DNA from 2 places in the Cohnella massiliensis genome. Region 2 is predicted to be linked to the other one. Evidence: predicted binding sites of a transcription regulator. Region 2 holds the regulator's gene; the other holds the start of a gene.
The links. Region 2 encodes NrdR, which represses ribonucleotide reductase genes. Its sites were predicted from a motif close to AACACNATATATNGTGTT; they were not measured.

Region 1: nrdI (class Ib ribonucleoside-diphosphate reductase assembly flavoprotein NrdI) is a predicted target of NrdR. The motif match lies at 3,029-3,046, and genes of this name have one in related genera.

The regions. Positions count from the first base shown of each region.
Region 1 is NZ_LT821259.1:540,110-550,381, forward strand. It holds gene B7E11_RS16365 (AbrB family transcriptional regulator) at 1-182, opposite strand, end outside; gene B7E11_RS16370 (MBL fold metallo-hydrolase) at 179-871, opposite strand; gene B7E11_RS16375 (ThuA domain-containing protein) at 1,152-1,886, opposite strand; gene B7E11_RS16380 (helix-turn-helix domain-containing protein) at 2,037-2,945, shown strand; gene nrdI (class Ib ribonucleoside-diphosphate reductase assembly flavoprotein NrdI) at 3,257-3,616, shown strand; gene nrdE (class 1b ribonucleoside-diphosphate reductase subunit alpha) at 3,603-5,687, shown strand; gene nrdF (class 1b ribonucleoside-diphosphate reductase subunit beta) at 5,856-6,809, shown strand; gene B7E11_RS16400 (FadR/GntR family transcriptional regulator) at 6,953-7,675, opposite strand; gene B7E11_RS16405 (FAD-linked oxidase C-terminal domain-containing protein) at 7,878-9,293, shown strand; gene B7E11_RS16410 (heterodisulfide reductase-related iron-sulfur binding cluster) at 9,286-10,272, shown strand, end outside.
Region 2 is NZ_LT821257.1:628,516-638,787, reverse strand. It holds gene B7E11_RS09620 (EAL domain-containing protein) at 1-627, shown strand, start outside; gene polA (DNA polymerase I) at 715-3,387, shown strand; gene mutM (DNA-formamidopyrimidine glycosylase) at 3,476-4,420, shown strand; gene ytaF (sporulation membrane protein YtaF) at 4,525-5,199, shown strand; gene coaE (dephospho-CoA kinase) at 5,218-5,814, shown strand; gene B7E11_RS09595 (lytic transglycosylase domain-containing protein) at 5,811-6,389, shown strand; gene B7E11_RS09590 (alpha/beta-type small acid-soluble spore protein) at 6,457-6,675, opposite strand; gene nrdR (transcriptional regulator NrdR) at 6,784-7,245, shown strand; tRNA gene B7E11_RS09580 (tRNA-Ala) at 7,387-7,460, shown strand; gene B7E11_RS09575 (hypothetical protein) at 8,091-8,516, shown strand; gene B7E11_RS09570 (hypothetical protein) at 8,518-8,934, shown strand; gene B7E11_RS09565 (copper amine oxidase N-terminal domain-containing protein) at 9,152-10,272, shown strand, end outside.

The DNA.
Region 1 (10,272 bases), on a different contig from region 2:
AACTTGGAGGCCGCAAGCAGCGCGAGCATTGGCCCGAGCAGCCACGGAACCGGCAGGCGGACCAGCGAGCAGATCAGCCCTCCGGCGAAGGCGACGAGGAGGGCGATGCCGAGCCGGAGGGCGGGCCCGGGACCCACGGCGGCAGAAGCGGACGGCGACGGCCTGGATCCGGGACGCCTCACGATCCGGAAGCAAGCTCCGCGATCCGGTCGTTCGCGTTGCCTTCGAACCAACCGCCGTGATAGCACAGGACGCGCTCGATGTCGAACGCCGCAAGCTTGCCCAGCGACCGGAGCGCCGAGTCCATGTCCGGCGTCATCGCCGGGACCGGTCCCATCAGCCGCCCTTCGCTCACGACCATCGCATCCCCGGCGATCAGCGTCTTCGTGCGGCGATGATACAGGGAAACATGCCCCGGCGTATGGCCGGGCGTATGAATGACGACAACGCCTCCGTCCACGTCCAGGGTGTCTCCGTCCGCCAGCGTCCGATTGACGTTGGGGGCGGTCGCCGGGGAAAACATTCGCTCGAACCTGGCGAGCTCCCCGTCCGTCAGCCCTTGCGTCAGGGCGGCGAGACGCTGGGCGTTCAGCTTGATCAGCGGCTTCGTCCCGTCGATATAAGGTTTATCCGCCGCGTGCGCCCTTACTTCGAGGGGCTTTTCCCGCCCGTGCGCAAGCTCGGGCAAACCGCCGATATGATCGATATCCTGATGCGTCAAAATAACTTGGCTCAAGCGGTCCAGCGGCACGCCGGCGAGCTCGACTTGCTCCCGCAGCTGGCCGAAGGTGCCCGGCAGGCCCGTATCCGCCAGAGCCGCCGCATTGTCGTCATAAATAAGCGCGGGGTGGAAGGTCGACGTAGTCCCCATAACGCTTTTCGTTAGTTCCAGTTTCCGGAGGGGCATAGCAACCACCCTTTCCTGCGATTTGTTTAGTGCTAAGATAATTATAGTCCAAACGGTCCGGCGTTTGAAGCCTCGCGGTCGAATCGCCGCCGGCGACGTCGGCGGAATCGGGCGAACGCGGGAAGAAGGAGCCGGACGAGAAACGGATGCAGCGAGGCCGAACGCCGCAGCGGCAATCGCAAAAAAAGAGAGCAAGCCCGCAAAGCCGCGCTTTCGCGGCCTTGCGGGCTTGCCTTTTGCGGCGTTACGCCTTGTTCCCGATCGCTTCGAGCGGCTTGTGGTTGCCGTACGTCGGATAGTCCCTTCCCGTCGGAGCGGCCCACTTGACGGCGTTGCGGATGACCGTCCGAACCTGCTCGTTGTAGTAGGTCGGGTACGTTTCGTGACCGGGGCGGAAGTAGAAAATTTTTCCCTGGCCGCGATGGAACGTGCACCCGCTGCGGAACACTTCGCCGCCCTCGAACCAGCTGACGAATACAAGCTCGTCCGGCTGCGGAATGTCGAAATGCTCGCCGTACATTTCCTCCTGCGGCAGCTCGATGTATTCGCCGATTCCTTCCGCGATCGGATGGCCCGGCGATACGACCCACAACCGCTCCTTCTCGTCCGCTTCGCGCCATTTCAAATCGCACGACGTTCCCATGAGCGTCTTGAAAATTTTCGAAAAATGCCCGGAGTGAAGCACGATCAGACCCATTCCCTGCAGGACGCGGCGCTTGACGCGCTCCACGATTTCGTCCTTGACGTCGCCGTGGGCCATATGGCCCCACCAGATCAGAACGTCGGTTTCGGCCAGACGGCTTTCCGACAAGCCGTGCTCCTCGTCCTGGTCCAGCGTGGCGTAGGCGACGTCGGCCGTCCCGGCGAGGCCTTCGCCGATCGCGGCGTGAATGCCGCCGGGGTAAACGCTCCGCACCTTTTCGTTGTGCTGCTCGTGTCTGAATTCGTTCCAGACGGTTACTTTAAGCTTGGCGGTCATATCGCTTCTCTCCTCGTCGGTTGTTCGTGTAAACGCTTATTTCCCAGTATAGGCAACCGGCCGCTTTTTCGATATGCCGAATTTCAACGCTTTTTTATTCAAAAGTGGTATACTTGCAAATGTACTTTTCAGCCGAAAGGTAGGGTCCGCATGTCGAACCGCCAGCCTTGGCCCGATACGGACGTACAGGCCGTCAACGAAAAAGTGGTCTATCAAAATCCGCTGCTGTTTTTAAAAGTATGGGAAATTCGCGACGCCGACGGAATTCGCCCGGTCCCGGAGACGTGGCCCTGGCATTACCACAAGGAAGTCGAGTTTTTGGCCATCTCGGAAGGCAGCCTGCGCGTGCAGACGCCCGCCGCCTCGCGTACGCTGGAGGCGGGCGATATGATGGTGATCGGCTCTTACGGGCTTCACCGCACCTGCAACGGGTCGGACGCTCCGCTGCGCTATACGGTGCTGCAGGTAGAGCTGGAACGCCATTTCGATCCGAGCATGCTTCCTTACTTGAACGGGTTCTCCGAGCGGTTCGCCGCCCTGGAAAAGATGAATTATATTTTCGACGAGCAGCCGGAGGCGAAGGAAGAAGCGTTCAAGCTTGTCTCGGATATTTTTTCGGAAACGGCGCGCAAGGAAATCGGCTACGAGCTCGCGATCGGATCGTCGCTGAAACGGCTGCTGCTCCTGCTGCTCCGCCGCGACAGCCGCGGGCTGCTTCAGCGCGCCAACGATCTGGAGCTCGAGCGCTTTCGTCCCGTTCTCGACTACGTGGACGGCCACCTCGGGGAAAAAATAACGGTGGACGACGTCCGCGCCCTGATGGGCATGAGCTACCACCATTTTATCAAATCGTTCAAAAAGGCCGTGGGCGTTCCGTTCGTCGATTACGTCAATTACAACCGGATCAAAAAAGCGGAAAGGCTGCTGGCGACGAGCGACCTCAGCATTTTGGAGATCGGTTTTGAGGTCGGAATCTGGAACATGGCCCAATTTTATAAATTGTTCCGCCGCTATAACTCTCATTCGCCGAAAGAGTTTCGCCGGCGCATGCGCGGCTAAGCCGCGCCGCGCCTTGGAAAAGCGTCCAAAGTACCGTTTTTGATGAAGGACGACATGACTATTTTCGGGACGGATTATTGACAAACACAATATATTGATTTAAATTTGATTAAGCGATCTAGATATGGGTTAAATGAAATACATAGTCTCTCATCGGCATTGCAGGAATAGGAACGCGGAAATAGAGTCTTGGTCCCGCGGCGCAGCGGGAAACGGGGGGTTCGCGCCCCGCAATATGTTGAGCGGCGTGTCCGGCAAGGAACAACCGGATGCGCCGTTCATTTTCGGAAAATGAAAGGAGCTCGAACTAGATGTTGATTGCCTACGATTCCAAGACGGGGAACGTCCGCCGGTTTATCGCCAAGCTCAATATGCCTTCCGTCCAGATCGACGAGAACATGAGCGTGGAAGAACCGTTTGTGCTCGTGACCTATACGACGGGATTCGGACAAGCTCCCGAGCGGGTCATGAAGTTTCTGAATCGCAACCATCGTCAGCTCAAAGGCGTTTCCGCCAGCGGCAACCGCAATTGGGGCGACGGATTTGCGAAGAGCGCGGATACGATTTCGTCGCTGTACGGAGTTCCGGTCATCACCAAGTTCGAGCTTTCGGGCACGACGCGAGACGTCGAGCATTTTGTGCGGGGAGTGAATGATATTGAAGCATATTGAGCTGAACAACCTATTGATGCAACGAGGCGCCGACGGATTTTTCCAACTGGACAAGGACCAGGAGGCTATCAAGGCGTTCATGGCCGAAGTCGAAACGAAATCCCTTCGCTTTGACGGCCATTTGGCCAAAGTAAGCTACATGATCGAGAACGACTACTACGAAGACGTTTTTCAACACTACTCCGAAAACGACGTCCTGCAAGTATACGAACTGACGCACAGCTATCATTTTCAATTTCCTTCATATATGGCCGCCTCCAAGTTTTATTCCGACTACGCGGTAAGAAGCAACGACAAGAAGACGTACCTGGAGCATTACCCGGATCGCGTCGCCATCGTGGCGCTTCACCTCGGCAGAGGCGATTTCGCGACCGCCCGCACGCTGGCCGCTTCGATGATGGAGCAGCGGCTGCAGCCGGCAACCCCGACGTTCCTGAACGCGGGCAAGAGCCGCCGCGGCGAAATGGTGTCCTGCTTCCTGCTGGAAATGGACGATGCGCTCAATTCGATCAATTACGTGCTGGCTACCTGCATGCAGCTGTCGAAGATCGGCGGCGGCGTTGCGGTCAACCTGTCGAAGCTGCGCGGCCGCGGCGAAGCGATCAAGGGCGTGGAAGGCGCCGCCAAAGGGATCATGCCCGTGCTGAAGCTGATGGAGGACGCCTTCTCCTACGCCGACCAGATGGGACAGCGCAAAGGCTCCGGCGCCGCGTACTATAACATTTTCGGCTGGGACGTCATGGAATTCCTCGATTCCAAAAAAATCAACGCCGACGAGAAAACGCGCCTGCAGACGCTGTCGATCGGCCTGATCGTGCCGAACAAGCTGTATGAGCTGGCGGAGCAAAACAAGCCGCTGCACGTGTTCGCTCCGTATTCGGTGTATCGCGCATACGGCCAGCATCTGGACGACATGGACCTCGACGAGATGTACGACAAGCTGCTGGCGGACGACCGCGTCATCAAAAAATCGCCGCTCAGCGCCCGCGACATGCTGACGAAGATCGCGTCCATTCAGCTCGAATCGGGCTACCCGTACATCATGAACAAGACGAACGCCAACAAAGCGCATGCGCTTAAAGATATCGGCTCGATCAAAATGTCCAACCTGTGCACGGAAATTTTCCAACTGCAGGAGACGTCGGAAATTACCGATTACGGCGAAGAGGACATTATCCGCCGGGACATCAGTTGCAACCTCGCTTCGCTCAATATCGTGAACGTGATGGAAAGCGGCAAAATCAAGGAATCGGTGCACGAAGGGATCGCGGGGCTTACGGCCGTCAGCGACATGACGACGGTCATGAACGCGCCGGGCGTGGCGAAAGCGAACGCCGAGCTTCACTCGGTCGGACTCGGCGCCATGAACCTGCACGGCTACCTGGCGAAAAACCTGATCGCCTACGAAAGCGAGGAAGCGAGGGATTTCGCCCGTACGTTCTTCATGATGATGAACTTCCATTCGATCGAGAAGAGCTGCGAAATCGCCGAAAAGACCGGCATCACGTTCGCCGGCTTCGAGAAGTCCGAATATGCGAAAGGCACCTACTTCGACAAGTATCTGGAAACGGACTACCGCCCGCGCACGGAAAGGGTGCGGCAGCTGTTCGCCGGCATCGACATTCCCGCGCCGGCCGACTGGGCCGTTTTGAAGGGGAACGTCATGAAGCACGGCCTGTATCACGCGTATCGCCTGGCGATCGCGCCGACGCAAAGCATTTCGTACATTCAGAACGCGACGTCGAGCGTCATGCCGATCGTCGAGCCGATCGAAACGCGCACGTACGCCAACTCGACGACGTATTATCCGATGCCTTACATGAACGCGTCGAATTTCTTCTATTATAAATCGGCCTATCAGATGAACCAGTTCAAAATCATCGACCTGATCGCGGAAATCGCCGAGCATGTCGACCAAGGCATCTCGACCGTGCTCCACGTCAACAGCGACGTGACGACGCGGCAGCTGGCCCGCTACTACATTTACGCCGCGCGCAAAGGGCTGAAGTCGCTCTACTATACGCGGACGAACCGTCTGAGCGTCGAAGAGTGCGTCAGCTGCGCCGTGTAAAATCCGCGCGATTCCGATTCATATCTGCGCCGCCGCCGGCCGGGGCTTCCCTTCCTCTTCAGCAGGGAGGGACAAGCTTCTGAACATGCGTCCCGGCGGCGTCAGAACCGTTAAGCCCGCGAAGCGGGCTTTTCTATCCCCGAAGGGGGCAGCGAGAGGAGAGTTTTCATGAAAGCCGTTAACTGGAATCGTCCCGACGACGATTATACGATTACGTTCTGGAAACAAAACATCATGCAATTTTGGACGGACGACGAAATTCCGCTGTCCGACGACAAGATGACGTGGATCAAGCTGAGCGAGGCGGAACAGGATACATACATCAAAGTGTTGGGCGGTTTGACGCTGCTCGACACGCTGCAAGGCGGCGTCGGCATGCCGGGCATCAACGACCACGTCGAAGGGCTTCAGCGCAAGGCGGTCCTGTCGTTCATGGGGATGATGGAGCAAATCCACGCCAAGTCGTACAGCAGCATTTTTACGACGCTTGCGACGAACGAAGAGATCGACGAAGTGTTCCGCTGGGTCGAGAACAACAAGCATTTGCAAACGAAGGCGGAAACGATCGCCCAGTACTATCAGAACATCCATACGCAGAAGGACTTGTTCCTGGCGATGGGCGCGTCGGTGCTGCTCGAAAGCTACCTGTTCTACAGCGGCTTTTTCTATCCGCTTTATTTGGCGGGCCAGGGTCAAATGACGAGCTGCGGCGAAATCATCGACCTGATTCTTCGCGACGAGAGCATTCACGGCCTGTACGTCGGCGTGCTCGCGCAAGAGGTGTACGCGAAGCTGGACGAGGACGAGCAGCAGGCGGCTTACGAGACGCTGATCGGCTTGTTCAAGTTCCTCCACCAGAACGAAGAGGCGTACACGGACGAGCTGTACGCGCAAATCGGGCTGCAGGAGGAAGTGAAGGCGTTCCTGCGGTACAACGCGAACAAGGCGTTCATGAACCTCGGCTTCGAGCCGCCGTTTCCGGAAGAGGACATCAACCCGATCGTCCAGAACGGCCTCAGCACGAAGACGAAGCAGCACGACTTTTTCTCCAAAAAAGGCAATGGCTATGTCCGCGCTACGAACGTCGAGCCGCTTTCGGACGAGGACTTTATTTTCGATTAAGACGGCAGGAGCGCTGCATCAACCTAAAACCTTCAGGCGAAAGGTTAAGGCCGCGCTTGCTTGATTCGGATTGTTGGCAAAGCCCCGTTTTTCGGGGCTTTTTTCTTTTTGCTTTTCGATTTTCAACAGGCCATAACCCGCCTTTAAGCGCCCGCGCCCTTCTCCCCCAGCACCTGCTCGACTTTGGCGATGTGCAGTTGCATGCGCAGCGTCGCCGCGCCCGCATCGCCTTCCGCGATCGCCTCATAAATCGCGCGGTGCTCCTCCAGCAGCCGCTCGGCGGTCGAACGCTCGGCGTAAAACCACAACGCCCGCGTATCCCGCATGCTGTCGTGAAGACGTGCCGCCATCGTCTCCATCAGCTGCATCAGCAGCGGATTATGGGTGGCGGCGGCGATCTGCTCGTGGAACCGAACGTCCGCTTGCTCGTTGAACGCTTCGTCGTCCATGTGCGCTTCCATTTCCGCCAGCGTCCCCGCCAGCCTGGCCAAATCGTCCGCCGACCGGCTCGCGGCGGCAAGCGCGGCGCAGCCGGTTTCCAGCACGCGCCGCACTTCGAGAATATGCCGCAGAGTGAGGGCCCGGTCGGCCCAGGCTTCGGGCTGCAGCATGCCGGGGTGCGGCGGCGCGGCGGCCGGCAACGTCGCTTTCACGAACGTGCCGCCGCCTTGCCGGATATCGAGCATCCCCATCGCCTTCAGGGCGCTCAGCGCTTCGCGGACGGTCGACCGGCCGACCCCGTATCGCTCCGCAAGCTCGACGACCGACGCGAGCCGGTCGCCGGGGGAGAGCGCTCCTTCCTCAAGCTGTTTTCGCAAATCGTTCATGACCCACTCGTGGCTTTTTAACGGTCGGTTTTCGTTCATGACGGCTCCTTTGCCCGGCAGTCGCGCGACCGGCAGGAAGCCGGTTCGCCGCAGGCCGAATTTCGCGCTTAAACGCTTTCCAATTCTTCTATTTTAGTGTATACTACAATCCGACAAAAGTCATCAGATGACCTGATCACCTGTCTGATTAGGGTCTAAGCTATGCATCGCCATTTTCATCCATCGAGAGGAAGTGTCCGGTTTGCTGCCCGAACAAGCGAGACGCGAATTAATCGCCGTTTTAGGCGCCGAGGATTTTAGAGACGACATGCAGACGCTCGTCACCCATTCGTATGACGGTACCCCGATGCAGCAGGCGCTGCCGGACGCGGTCGTGTATCCGCGCGACACCCGGCAGGTGTCAGAAACGATGAAGGTGCTGCACAGGCACCGCATTCCGGTCGTCAGCCGCGGGTCGGGCACGAATTTGTGCGGCGGCACCGTTCCGGTTCAGGGGGGCGTCGTCATGGTCATGCACCGGATGAACCGGATTTTGGAGGTCGATCTGGAAAATTTGGTTGCCGTCGTTCAGCCGGGATTGAATACGAAGCTGTTCAGCGCGCATGTCGAAAGCCTCGGCTTGTTTTACCCGCCGGATCCCAGCAGCATGGCGATTTCGACGATCGGCGGCAATATCGCGGAAAATTCGGGCGGCTTGCGCGGCCTCAAATACGGAACGACGAAGGATTACGTAATCGGACTCGAAGCGGTGCTGGCGAACGGGGACATCATCCGCACGGGCGGCAAGCTGATGAAGGACGTCGCCGGGTACGATTTGACGAAGCTGCTTGTCGGTTCGGAAGGGACGCTCGCGATCGTTACCGAAGCGACGCTGAAGCTGATTCCCCCGCCTAAAGCGAAAAAAACGATGCTGGCGATGTACAACGATCTGTACGACGCGGCCCGCACCGTATCCAAAATTATCGAAAGCCGCATCATCCCCGCGACGCTCGAATTTCTCGACAACCCGACGATTCGGGTCGTGGACGATTTCGCGGGGCTCGGCCTTCCGCTCGACATGGCGGCGATTTTGCTGATCGAGCAGGACGGCGAGCCGGAGCTGGTCGAACGGGATATCGCGACGATCGAAGCCATCTGCATCGGGGAAAAAGCGGCGAGAGTCAGCGTGGCCTCGTCGCCGGAGGAGGCGCTCAAGCTGCTGACCGCGCGGCGCAGCGCGTTTACGGCGCTTGCCCGCCTGCGGCCGACGACGATTCTCGAAGACGCCACCGTGCCGCGCTCCAAAATCGCCGACATGGTGCTTGAAATCAACCGCATCGCCCGCAAGTACGACGTCAACATCTGCACGTTCGGCCATGCCGGCGACGGCAATTTGCATCCGACGGCGACGACCGACGCCCGCGATCGCGACGAGGTTCACCGGGTCGAGGAGGCGTTCGCGGAAATTTTCGAAGCGGCGATCGCGCTGGGAGGCACGATTACCGGCGAGCACGGCGTCGGCATGGTCAAGGCGCCGTTTCTCGAATGGAAGGTAGGCGCTCCGGGGATCGAAGTGCTGAAGGGCATCAAGGCGGCTTTCGACCCTCTGGGCCTGCTCAATCCCGGCAAAATGTTCGCCAAGCCATCGCGGAAAAGGGTGGTGATCCAGCATGGCTGAGACCCGGACGGCGGTCAATCGCCCGGAAGCCAAGCCTCCGGCGAGTCCGCTCGCCGCCAAATTGAAAATCAGGCTGGACGAGGACCAATTGACCAATTGCATGAGATGCGGATTTTGTCTGCCGGCTTGCCCGACCTTCCGCGAAACGGGCATCGAAGCCGAGTCTCCTCGCGGCCGGATCGCGTTGATGAAGGCGGTCGCCGACGGCCTCATGGACCCGGACGAAGCGTTCGAGGAGCAAATGAACCATTGCCTTGGCTGCCGCGCCTGCGAACCGGCGTGTCCGGCCGACGTGAAGTACGGGCAGCTGATCGAGCAGGCGCGCGACGCGATCGAGGACCACACGAAAAGCCATCGCGTTTGGGTCAAAGGCGTACGGCGCCTCGTGTTCAAGGAGCTGTTTCCGAAGCAGGGCCGCATGAAGCTGCTCGGCGGCGCGCTGAAAGCCTATCAGAAGTCCGGGCTGCAGAAGCTTGCGCGCGGTACCGGGGCGTTGAAGCTGCTGCCGAAGCAGCTGTCCGATATGGAAAAAATATTGCCGAGCGCGTCCGGCCGCGGCGTCGTCGAGCTCATTGGGGATTTTCATCCGGCGAAGGGGACGAAAATCGCCACCGTCGGCATGTTCCGCGGCTGCCTGATGGATACGCTGTTCACGGAAACGAACGTGCATACGGTGGAGCTGCTGACGGAAGCGGGCTTCGAGGTCGTCATTCCGAAAACGCAAAACTGCTGCGGCGCCCTCCACGCCCACAGCGGCGAGGCGGAGGACGCGCGCGAGCTGGCCCGCCGCAACATCCGGGCGTTCAAGGAGGCGAACGTCGATTACATCGTGTCCAACGCGGGCGGGTGCGGCGCGATTTTGGTCGAATACGATCATCTGCTGCACGACGATCCCGCGTATCGCGAAGACGCGGAATGGTTTGCGAAACGGGTGAAGGACATCAGCGACATGCTCGTTTCGCACGGCCGGATTCCCGCG
Region 2 (10,272 bases):
CCTTGCCGCTTCGACGGTCCGCTGGCGCTGTTCGGCTTCGCGGAGAAAGAAGGCTATGCGTTCGCGCTCGACCGTCTAGCCAGGGAAAAAGCGATTCACGGCAGCCCGGCGCTGAGCGAGACCCAGAAAATTTTTATCAACGTCACGAACGGCATCATGAACGATCCGCAATTCGTTTCCGGCCAAACCGTCCGCTGGCTTCGGGAGCGCGGGATGAATCCGAACCAGGTCGTGCTGGAATTGACCGAAAGAAGCTCGATCGACGATTTCGGCGCGGCCAAAAAAATTTTAAACCACTATCGCAGCCAAGGCTATCAAATCGCGATCGACGACGCGGGAGCGGGCTATTCGTCGCTTCAGGCGATCGTGGAGCTGAGCCCGGATTACATCAAAGTGGACAAATCCCTCGTCCGCCACGCGGACGGCGACGAAATGAAAAAGCAGATGCTGCTGACGTTCGTCGGCTTTGCCAAACGGATGAACATCCGCACCGTGGCGGAAGGGATCGAGCGCGAAGAGGAGCTTCGGCTCGTCCGCGAAATCGGCGTCGATTACGGGCAAGGCTATTTGCTCGGCAGACCCGGGGATTATGGCAGCCCCTTTTGTCCTCCGGGACTCGCGCTTTGAACCCGTCCGCTTTTCGTTCGCATCGCCTGCGTTCGTCCGATATGGTATGATGACTCTGTATGAAGTAAACGAGCGGGGTGACCTCGGATGGGCAACGACAGGCAAAAGGTGCTGCTGATCGACGGGAACAGCATCGTGAATCGGGCGTTTTACGCGATGCCGCCGCTGACGAACAGCAGCGGTTTACATACGAACGCGGTATTCGGGTTTACGACGATGCTGCTTAAAGTAATCGAGGAAGAGAAGCCGACGCATATGCTGGTCGCGTTCGACGCGGGCAAGGAAACGTTCCGGCACGAGGGCTACGCGGAATACAAGGGCGGCCGCCAGAAGACGCCGCCGGAGCTGTCGGAGCAGTTTCCTTTGCTGAAGGAGCTGCTCAAGGCGTTCTCGATTCCGCAATTCGAGCTTCCGGGCTACGAGGCCGACGACATTATCGGCACCTTGACCCGGATGGCAGAGGAGCAGAAGCAGGCGGCCATCGTGGTGTCGGGCGACAAGGACATGCTGCAGCTGGCGTCGGACAAGGTGACGGTGCTGCTTACCCGCAAAGGCGTCAGCGAGACGGAACGGTTCACGCCGGAGGAAATTCGGGAGAAGTACGGCCTGACGCCTCCGCAAATCATCGATTTAAAGGGGCTTATGGGCGACGCCTCCGACAACATCCCCGGCATCCCGGGCGTCGGAGAAAAAACCGCGCTCAAGCTGCTGGCCGAGTACGAAACGGTGGAGCAGGTGCTGGAGCATGCGGACGGCATTAAAGGCAAGCTGGGCGAGAACGTCCGCAATCACAAGGAAGATGCGCGCATGAGCAAGGAGCTGGCGACGATTTTCCGGGAGGTTCCGCTTGAGCGCACGTGGGACGAGCTGAGCTGGAGCGGCTACGACGCGGGGGAATTGGCCGCGGCGTTTCGCAAGCTGGAATTCAAGTCGCTGATCGAGCGCCTGAACTTGCCGGAGTCGGACGGCGGGGGCCCGGAGACGACCGGCGGCGGGGAGGTCCGCTATGAAGTCGTGCATGTCGACAGCGAGGAAGCATGGGAGGCGCTGAACGCGGCGCTTCCCGCGGCGGAAGCGCTGATCGTCGAATCGTACGGCGAAAACCCGCATCAGGGGGAAGGCATCGGGCTTGCCGTCGCCGCGGGAGAGAAGCGGTTCGTCGTGCTTTACGAGCGGCTGCGCGAGGAGCAGGCTTCCGCGTTAAGGCGCTGGCTGGCGGACGGGAAGGCGGAGAAGCGCGGCTACGATCTGCACCGCGCCGAGCTGGTGCTCGCGCGAAGCGGCATCGAGCTGCGCGGGCAAGCGTTTGACGTGCAACTGGCCGGCTATTTGCTCGATCCGACCGAGGCGGATCCATCGTTGGCCGGCTTGCTGCAGCGGCACGGGCTCGCCGCGATCGCTTCCGACGAGGCCGTGTACGGGAAGGGCGCCAAATTTCGCGTTCCCGAGACGGAAGCGCTGGCCGGGCACCTGGCCGCCAAAGCCGACGCCGTGGCGCGTTTGGCCGGTCCTTTGGCGGAGGAGCTTGACAAGGCGGGCATGCGCAGGCTGTACTACGAGCTGGAGCAGCCGCTCTCGGTTATTCTGGCCGGGATGGAAAAGACGGGAATCGTGGCCAGGGAGGAAGCGCTCCGGCAGCTTGGAGAGGAGTTCCAGCGGGGCATCGATCAGACGATGAAGGAAATTCATCGGATCGCCGGCTTCGAGTTCAACATCGGATCGACGAAGCAGCTGGGCGAGGTGTTGTTTGACAAGCTTGGCCTGCCCGTCGTCAAAAAGACGAAAACCGGCTACTCCACCGACGCGGAAGTGCTGGAAAAGCTGGAACCGTACCATGAAATCGTCCGTCTCATTCTTCACTACCGGACGCTAACGAAGCTGCAGTCGACCTACATCGAAGGCTTGCTGAAGGAAATTCGCGAAGACGGCAAAATCCACACCTATTACCGACAGACAATCGCGGCGACCGGCCGGCTCAGCAGCCAGTTTCCGAACCTGCAGAACATTCCGATCCGGCTGGAGGAAGGCCGTCAAATCCGCAAGGCGTTCCTGCCTTCGGAGGAAGGCTGGTCGATTTTGGCCGCGGACTATTCGCAGATCGAGCTGCGGGTATTGGCGCATATTTCGGGGGACGAGCGGCTGAAGGAAGCGTTCGTCCGGGAAATGGACATCCATACGAAAACCGCGATGGATGTGTTCGGGGTGTCCGCCGACAGAGTCGACGGCAACATGCGCCGCCAGGCGAAAGCGGTCAACTTCGGCATCGTGTACGGAATCAGCGATTACGGCCTCTCGCAAAACCTGAACATCACGCGGAAAGAGGCGGCCGCGTTTATCGAGCAATATTTTCACGTGTTCAAAGGCGTTCGCAGCTGGATGGACGCCATCGTCGCGCAGGCGAAAAAGGACGGCTACGTCACGACGCTGCTCGAGCGGCGCCGCTATTTGCCCGACATTAACGCTTCGAATTTCAATCTTCGCTCGTTCGCGGAACGGACGGCGATGAATACGCCGATTCAAGGAACGGCGGCGGACATCATCAAGCTGGCCATGCTGAACATGGACAAGGCGATTCGCGAGCGCGGGCTGAAAAGCCGCATGCTGCTCCAGGTGCACGACGAATTGGTGTTCGAGGTGCCGCCGGACGAACTGGAGCTGATGCGGAAGCTCGTTCCGTCCGTGATGGCGGACGCATTCCCGCTCGATGTGCCGCTCAAAGCGGACGTCAGCGTTGGCGTAAATTGGTACGAAGCCAAATAAGCGAAAATGGCCGGGAGCGGGGTGGCTCCGGCCTTTTTCTTCGTTTATAATGGAAAGGATAAGCTAGGCAAGTTGGAGGGAGCGCTTTATGCCGGAATTGCCGGAAGTGGAAACGGTGCGCCGCACCTTGAACAAACTGATCCCCGGCAAAACGATCCGCAGCGTGTCGGTGACCCTGCCGCGCATCATTCAGCGGCCGGACGATCCGGACGTCTTTTCCGCCATGCTGGAAGGACGCACGTTTCAAAGCGTGGAACGGCGGGGAAAATTTTTGCGTCTGCTGACGGACGGGCTCGTCCTCGTGTCCCATTTGCGAATGGAGGGCCGGTACGGCCTTTATGACGAGAATGAACCGGTCGAACGTCATACGCACGTCATTTTTCATTTTACGGACGGGACTTCGTTAAGATATAAGGATGTCAGACAATTCGGGACGATGCATTTATTTACTCCCGGGGAAGATTTGAAGTCGAAGCCGCTGCTCAAGCTGGGGCTCGAGCCGTTGGACGAAGATTTTACGCCGGAGGCGTTTGCCGGTGCGATCGGCCGTCGGTCGACGAAGATCAAACCGCTGCTGCTCAACCAGGAAATCGTCGTCGGGTTGGGTAACATTTATGTGGACGAAGCGTTGTTCGCGGCCGGCATTCACCCCGAACGCGAGGCCGACAGCTTGAGCCGGGGAGAACGGGAGAAGCTGCATGCGGCGATCGTCGCCACGCTGACCTCGGCCGTCGAGGCCGGGGGTTCTTCGATCAAGTCGTACGTAAACGGACAGGGCGAGATGGGGATGTTTCAGCATCGGCTCAAAGCATACGGCCGTACAGGGGAACCGTGCGAGCATTGCGGGCATGCGATCGTAAAGTTCACGCTCGGAGGCAGAGGGACGCATATTTGCGAGCGCTGCCAAAGGCTGCCCCGGAGCGAGCGTTCGGCCGCCCGCGCTAAAGAAAGAACCGCTGCAGGCGGAAAGCCGGGAACGAACGCGGTCAAGAGGCGACTGGACGGAACGGCAGGGTCAGCCCCCTCCGTCTGACGGATCGGGGCATCCGCCCGGCAAGCTGCATACGATGGGTGAAGAGTCGGCTTCAAGGGCAGATCGCCCGGGAAACGACGATTTCCGTATGCAGGAGGTACGCCATGCTCGTACACGGAGCTTCGCTGCTGCTCTTGTCGTTCGCGGTCAGCTTGGACGGATTCGGCGTCGGGATGACCTACGGATTAAGGAAAATACGGATTCCGCTGCCGTCGATTCTGATCATTTCCGTTTGTTCCGGCGTTATCCTTCTTCTTTCGATGATGGCGGGGGTCGCGCTGGCCGGCGTTTTGTCGCCGCACGGGGCTTCGGCGGTCGGGGCGGTTATTTTGATCGGAATCGGCGTTTGGGCGCTTGTCCAATTTTCTCGCAACCGGGATCGGGACGATGCGGATGCGCCGAAAGAGGCAGACAGGACGGTACCACCGCCGGCAAAGTCGACTTTGGTCACGCTGGAAATTCGAAGGCTGGGCATTATCATTCAAATTTTGCGAACGCCGTCGGCGGCGGATGTTGACCGATCGGGCATTATAACGGCGGGGGGAGGCTTTCTGCTCGGAGCCGCTTTGTCGCTGGACGCGTTCGGCGCGGGAATCGGGGCCGCCCTCGTAGGATTTCCGCCGGTCGCGACGGCTATTCTGATCGCTTGCTCGAGCGGACTTTTTCTATGGCTCGGGATGCGTTTCGGTTTCGCGGCGGCCGGTTGGCGATGGATACGCAAGCTTAGCGTGCTGCCGGGTATTATTTTAATCGTGATGGGAATCGTTAAATTGTTCTAAACGGAAATGAGGTGCCGCATGAATGTCGGTTTAACCGGTGGAATCGCCACCGGGAAAAGCACGGTTGCCCGCTTGCTTGTCGAAAGCGGTGCGGCGCTGGTCGACGCCGATCGCATTGCCCGGGAAATTGTCGAGCCCGGGCAGCCTTCGCTGGCGCAAATTGCGGAGCGGTTCGGACAAGACGTGATCCGGGAAGACGGGACGTTGAATCGAAAAAAGCTGGGCGAAATCGTGTTTTCGAACGAGAAGGAGCGCAAAGCGCTCGAAGCGATCACGCATCCCGCGATACGGGCCTTGATGCGCGAGCGAATGGACAAGCTCGAACGGGAAGCGCCGGACCGGCTGGTCGTCGTCGATGTTCCTCTATTGTACGAATCCGGGCTGCAGTTTCTTTTTGAACGAGTCATGGTCGTGTACGTTCCCCGGGACGTCCAGCTTCAGCGGCTGATGAAGCGGGACGGGCTGCCCGAAGCCGAAGCGAAGCGGAGATTGGCCGCCCAAATGGATATCGAGGAGAAAAAACGGATGGCCGACATCGTGATCGACAACAGCGGCAGTATGGAGGACACGATTCGCCAGGTGCATTCCTTTTGCGGAGGCAAAGGCTTCGCATGAGCGCCGCCGTCAGAAAGCGGAGAAGGCGGTTGTTGATCCCGCTCGTTCTCGTTGTCGCCGTTATCGCAATCGTCCAAACGGACTGGCTCGGCAGAACGATGTATCCGATCTACTATAAGGATGAAATTCGTTCCACCGCTTCGCGCTTCCAGCTGGATCCGCTGCTCGTCGCCGCGATCATCCGGGTCGAATCGAATTACAGGGCCGAAGCGGTTTCCCCAAAAGGGGCGCTTGGCATTATGCAGGTCATGCCGGACACCGCGAACTGGATTTTGGAAAAGGAAGCGGAATTCGGCGCGTTGACCGTACAGGAAATCGGCCGGAATCCGGAAGCCGGCATGCAGGTCGGCGGCTGGTATATCCGGGAAATGCTGCGGCAGTTCGACGGAAACCTCGCGGCGTCGCTTGCGGCGTACAACGCGGGTCCGGGCAAGGTCAGGCAATGGCTGAACGAAGGCGTTTGGGACGGCAGCCAGCAGAGCATTAACGATATTCCGTATGGGGAAACGAGGCATTACGTTCAGCGCATATTTTATTATTATAATAAGTATCAGCAATTATATGATGAATTATAAAGAGGAAGCCTTGAGCGCGCGAGGCTTCAAGACTTCCCATTAGTTCGAAATGGCGTTGATGAAACGATTACTTGAATTGGCCGGCAAGTTGTTGTTCCGCGATCGTCACCAGGCGTTTCGTGATGTTACCACCGATCGAACCCGTATCGCGGGTCACCATGTTCCCGTAGTAGCCGTCCTGCGGGATGGCAATGCCAAGCTCTTGCGCAACCTCGAATTTCAGTTGGTCCAGCGCTTGGTTCGCTTGAGGGACAAGCAGTTGATTGCTGCGGGATCCTTCACCCATTGTTGTTCACCTCCTCGCGGTTGGTAATCGTATTATGTGCATTCGTTTTGGGTTCATGTAAGGTAAGCGTTGGAAAAGATATTGGCATGAAAGGAGACAATTTTGCTTATGAAATGCCCGTATTGCGATTACAGCGGCACGAAAGTGCTCGATTCGCGTCCGGCCAACGACAATAAATCGATCCGCCGCCGCCGCGAGTGCGAGCAATGCAGCCGCAGATTCACGACGTTCGAGATGGTGGAAGAAACGCCGCTCGTCGTCGTCAAAAAAGACGGCAGCCGCGAAGAGTTCAGCCGCGACAAAGTGCTGCGCGGGCTGCTTCGCTCCTGCGAAAAACGGCCCGTATCGGTCGATCAATTGGAAGTGATCGTCTCGAACGTGGAGCGCGAGCTTCGGACGACGGCCCAAACGGAAGTCGAAAGCCGCGTCATCGGCGAGCTTTTGATGGAGCAGCTGTACTCGGTCGATGAAGTCGCCTACGTCCGTTTCGCTTCGGTATATCGGCAGTTTAAGGACATCAACATGTTCCTGAAAGAACTGAATAGTCTGATTTCAAAACATGGCATCTAAAAGCGTTGACACGCCGCATTTCCTGTGATAAACTCATTTTTGTCGTCACGGAACGACGTGTCGCACGGGGCCATAGCTCAGCTGGGAGTCCACCGTTGTCACTTTCACTGCCCCAAATAAAGGGGCAAAAATTTATCGCATGGGGCTATAGTTTAGGGGGAAAACAGGTCGCTGGCAGCGATCAGTCGGCGGTTCGATTCCGCCTAGCTCCACCAACATCTAACATTAACGGCAGAGATGTCGTTTATTTATTTATAATTGGTTTTTCTTTCGGGAAGGTGCAGTTACAACTGGCACCTTCCTTTTTATTGTTTTGGATGAATTGGGTTGCCAAAATATTCAAAGCGCATGCTTATTGATAATACGAATATTTGTTCGTATAATGGATATACTGATAACATAAGCTAAGTTTGAATGGTGGTGCGGGCAGATGTCTCCTTCATTTGAAAAGTATGTAGGTTGGAATCTTGAGATCGTGTATATTGACCGGAAGAAAAATATTACGCAGCGTAAAGTCAAGATATGGTCAGTTCACGGAAATCAGTGAAGGGGTATTGCTTTCGAGGAACTGCCCACATACTCACATAAGTAGGAAATGTAAAGAATGAATCAGCCGATTGTATCAAGAAGTAACCGTCTAAAATTGGAGTCATCGGGCAAGGCATCCTTACACCAAGTGATGCCTTGTCCTTTTTGCGTAAATTTACGCACTTATCTTTACGGTAGGAATATCGAACTGGGCTTCATTTTATTTTCAGGTGGAAATTTATCCGAAATCACACTTGAAACTACTCCAAAATTACTGTAATTTACCACAATCAATCGATAATGGAAGGTGGGGTTATTTGAACGATCTACTCGGTTTCTGGACAAAGGGAATGGTTACTTACGTACATAGCGAAGATGAGGGGATCTACTTCGATCCTGATGGCTTGGGTTTCATTATGTGGTCGAATCCATTCATCGCAACCTTCGACTCGTTTATTTGGTGTATGGACGACAAAGGGTATCTCAATTTAGTAGGTGCAAAGAAGTATGTTTATTATCACGGCGGAGTGCAAGAAATAAGACCATCCGAGGTTAATGAACCAGCTATGTTAATTAAGCGAATTCGTTGTGAATCTTTGGATGGAGAAGTTATTGATGCCTTGGTCTTTCCTAAAAGTTGCAACATCCTTTCCGAGCGACTTTTAGGTTTTATATGCAAGGATATTTGGAGTATCGATTTCTATTGCGATTTCAAGAAATTATTGAGCGGAGGAGGACAATGAAATGAAGCAGGAATTACAGGAAAAGATCTTTACTCGCTTCCCTTGGACAAGACCCGACGAATCCGATACCAAGAGTCCATATACATTATTTCAACTTGAATGCGGAGATGGTTGGTTTCAATTACTTTGGGATTTATTCACCGAGATTGAATCGTTGTATCGATCGAGAGATACGGAGATTCAATTAACCATCGGTCAAGTAAAGCAGAAGTTCGGTTCTTTAACGGTCTACATTCATGATGCATTGCCAGAAGCATATGAAATTGTTAATAGGTATCAAACGTTATCTGAGACAATATGTGAAAGTTGCGCTATTGAAAGTTCTATTCAGCAACGTCACTATTACTTCTCAACCTTGTGTGATCCTTGTTATGAGAAAAGGCTTCAAGCTAGAGCGATTCCTAGGAGGATTGAATAAAAATGATGAGCAATCGTCTGTTTAACCACGTACTGCGAAAAATGTTGTGAGAAGGCAATCATAAAAGCAAAGGATAAATGATAACCCTACTACCACCAATTCCAAGTATTCGTCCCACAAGATATGTTGGACGGATACTTTTTTATTTTTGGATAAGTAATTCAATAATTACTACATCAGTACATGGAGTATCCCAAAACGAAGGAGGTAATTCAAGTTGAGAACCAAACCGCATGTAAATGAAAATATTCAATTGCACATGACAGCTACTTATATCCGAAACGGTAGGTTGAAGAATAACCTCCAACCGAATAAGCCCAAGCGTACCTTTAGTCTTGTGATCAAAGGATTTATGCTCAGTTCAGTCCTACTGAGTAGTTTAGCTGTTGGTGGGGTATCCGCTCTTGCCGCGACTTCACCCGATCTACCCACTCACCCGATCATAGCTGCCAGTTCGCAATTGACAAAAGTTCATGAAGATGCGCTTGTAGAGAATTTGAGATTGGCAGTGAAAGCTATCGAGGATCAAGGATGGACGAGAGAGAAATTACAATCGATAAAAGCCTGTTTAACCAATATCGAAGAGAAGCTAAATGAAGAAGCTAGTTATGGTTCAGCATCTGGATTAATGGATGCACTTTTAGAGACGGAAATCGTAATTACTAAATATGCCGGAGACGGGTTGTTTGAAGGGAGATATGATTCGATTTACGACACACTTCAAAGAATCAAGACTATGTTGAATAATGTTTCCTCACCACCAGTTAGTAAAAAAGGGGAAGTAAAGATCGCTTCCGTATCCAAGGATGAAGTCACAGTAGTCATTGACGGTCAAGTCCAGGCTTTTCCCCAACCTGCAGTCACAATAAACGGTAGTACAATGGTTCCAATGCGAGCCATATTTGAGAAGTTAGGAGCCGAGATAAAATGGAATGGGGAAACCCGAACCGTCACGGCAACGAAGGGCAACACCGTAATAATCTTAACGCTAGACCGAGACATCGCTATTATCAACGGTAATCCTGTAAAACTGACCGCCAAGGCACAGTCCATCAACGGGAATACGATGGTTCCATTACGTTTCGTCAGTGAAGCCCTTGGCGCGGCGGTAAAATGGGATGGGGCAACTCGAACGGCTTACATCGAGAGTACGGGAACTACAGATGACTCTCAGGTACAGGTTGTTAACGGGATCAAGGTGAAATACGGGAAGCATACGTATAGCGTATCGAATCAATCTGAGTACGATCAGTCCCTCAAGATCGTAGAGGATGCCTTAAAGGGGTTTGATGATATTGTCTTTGGCGGACGGTATAACGAATATTTCGAGTTGTTCCT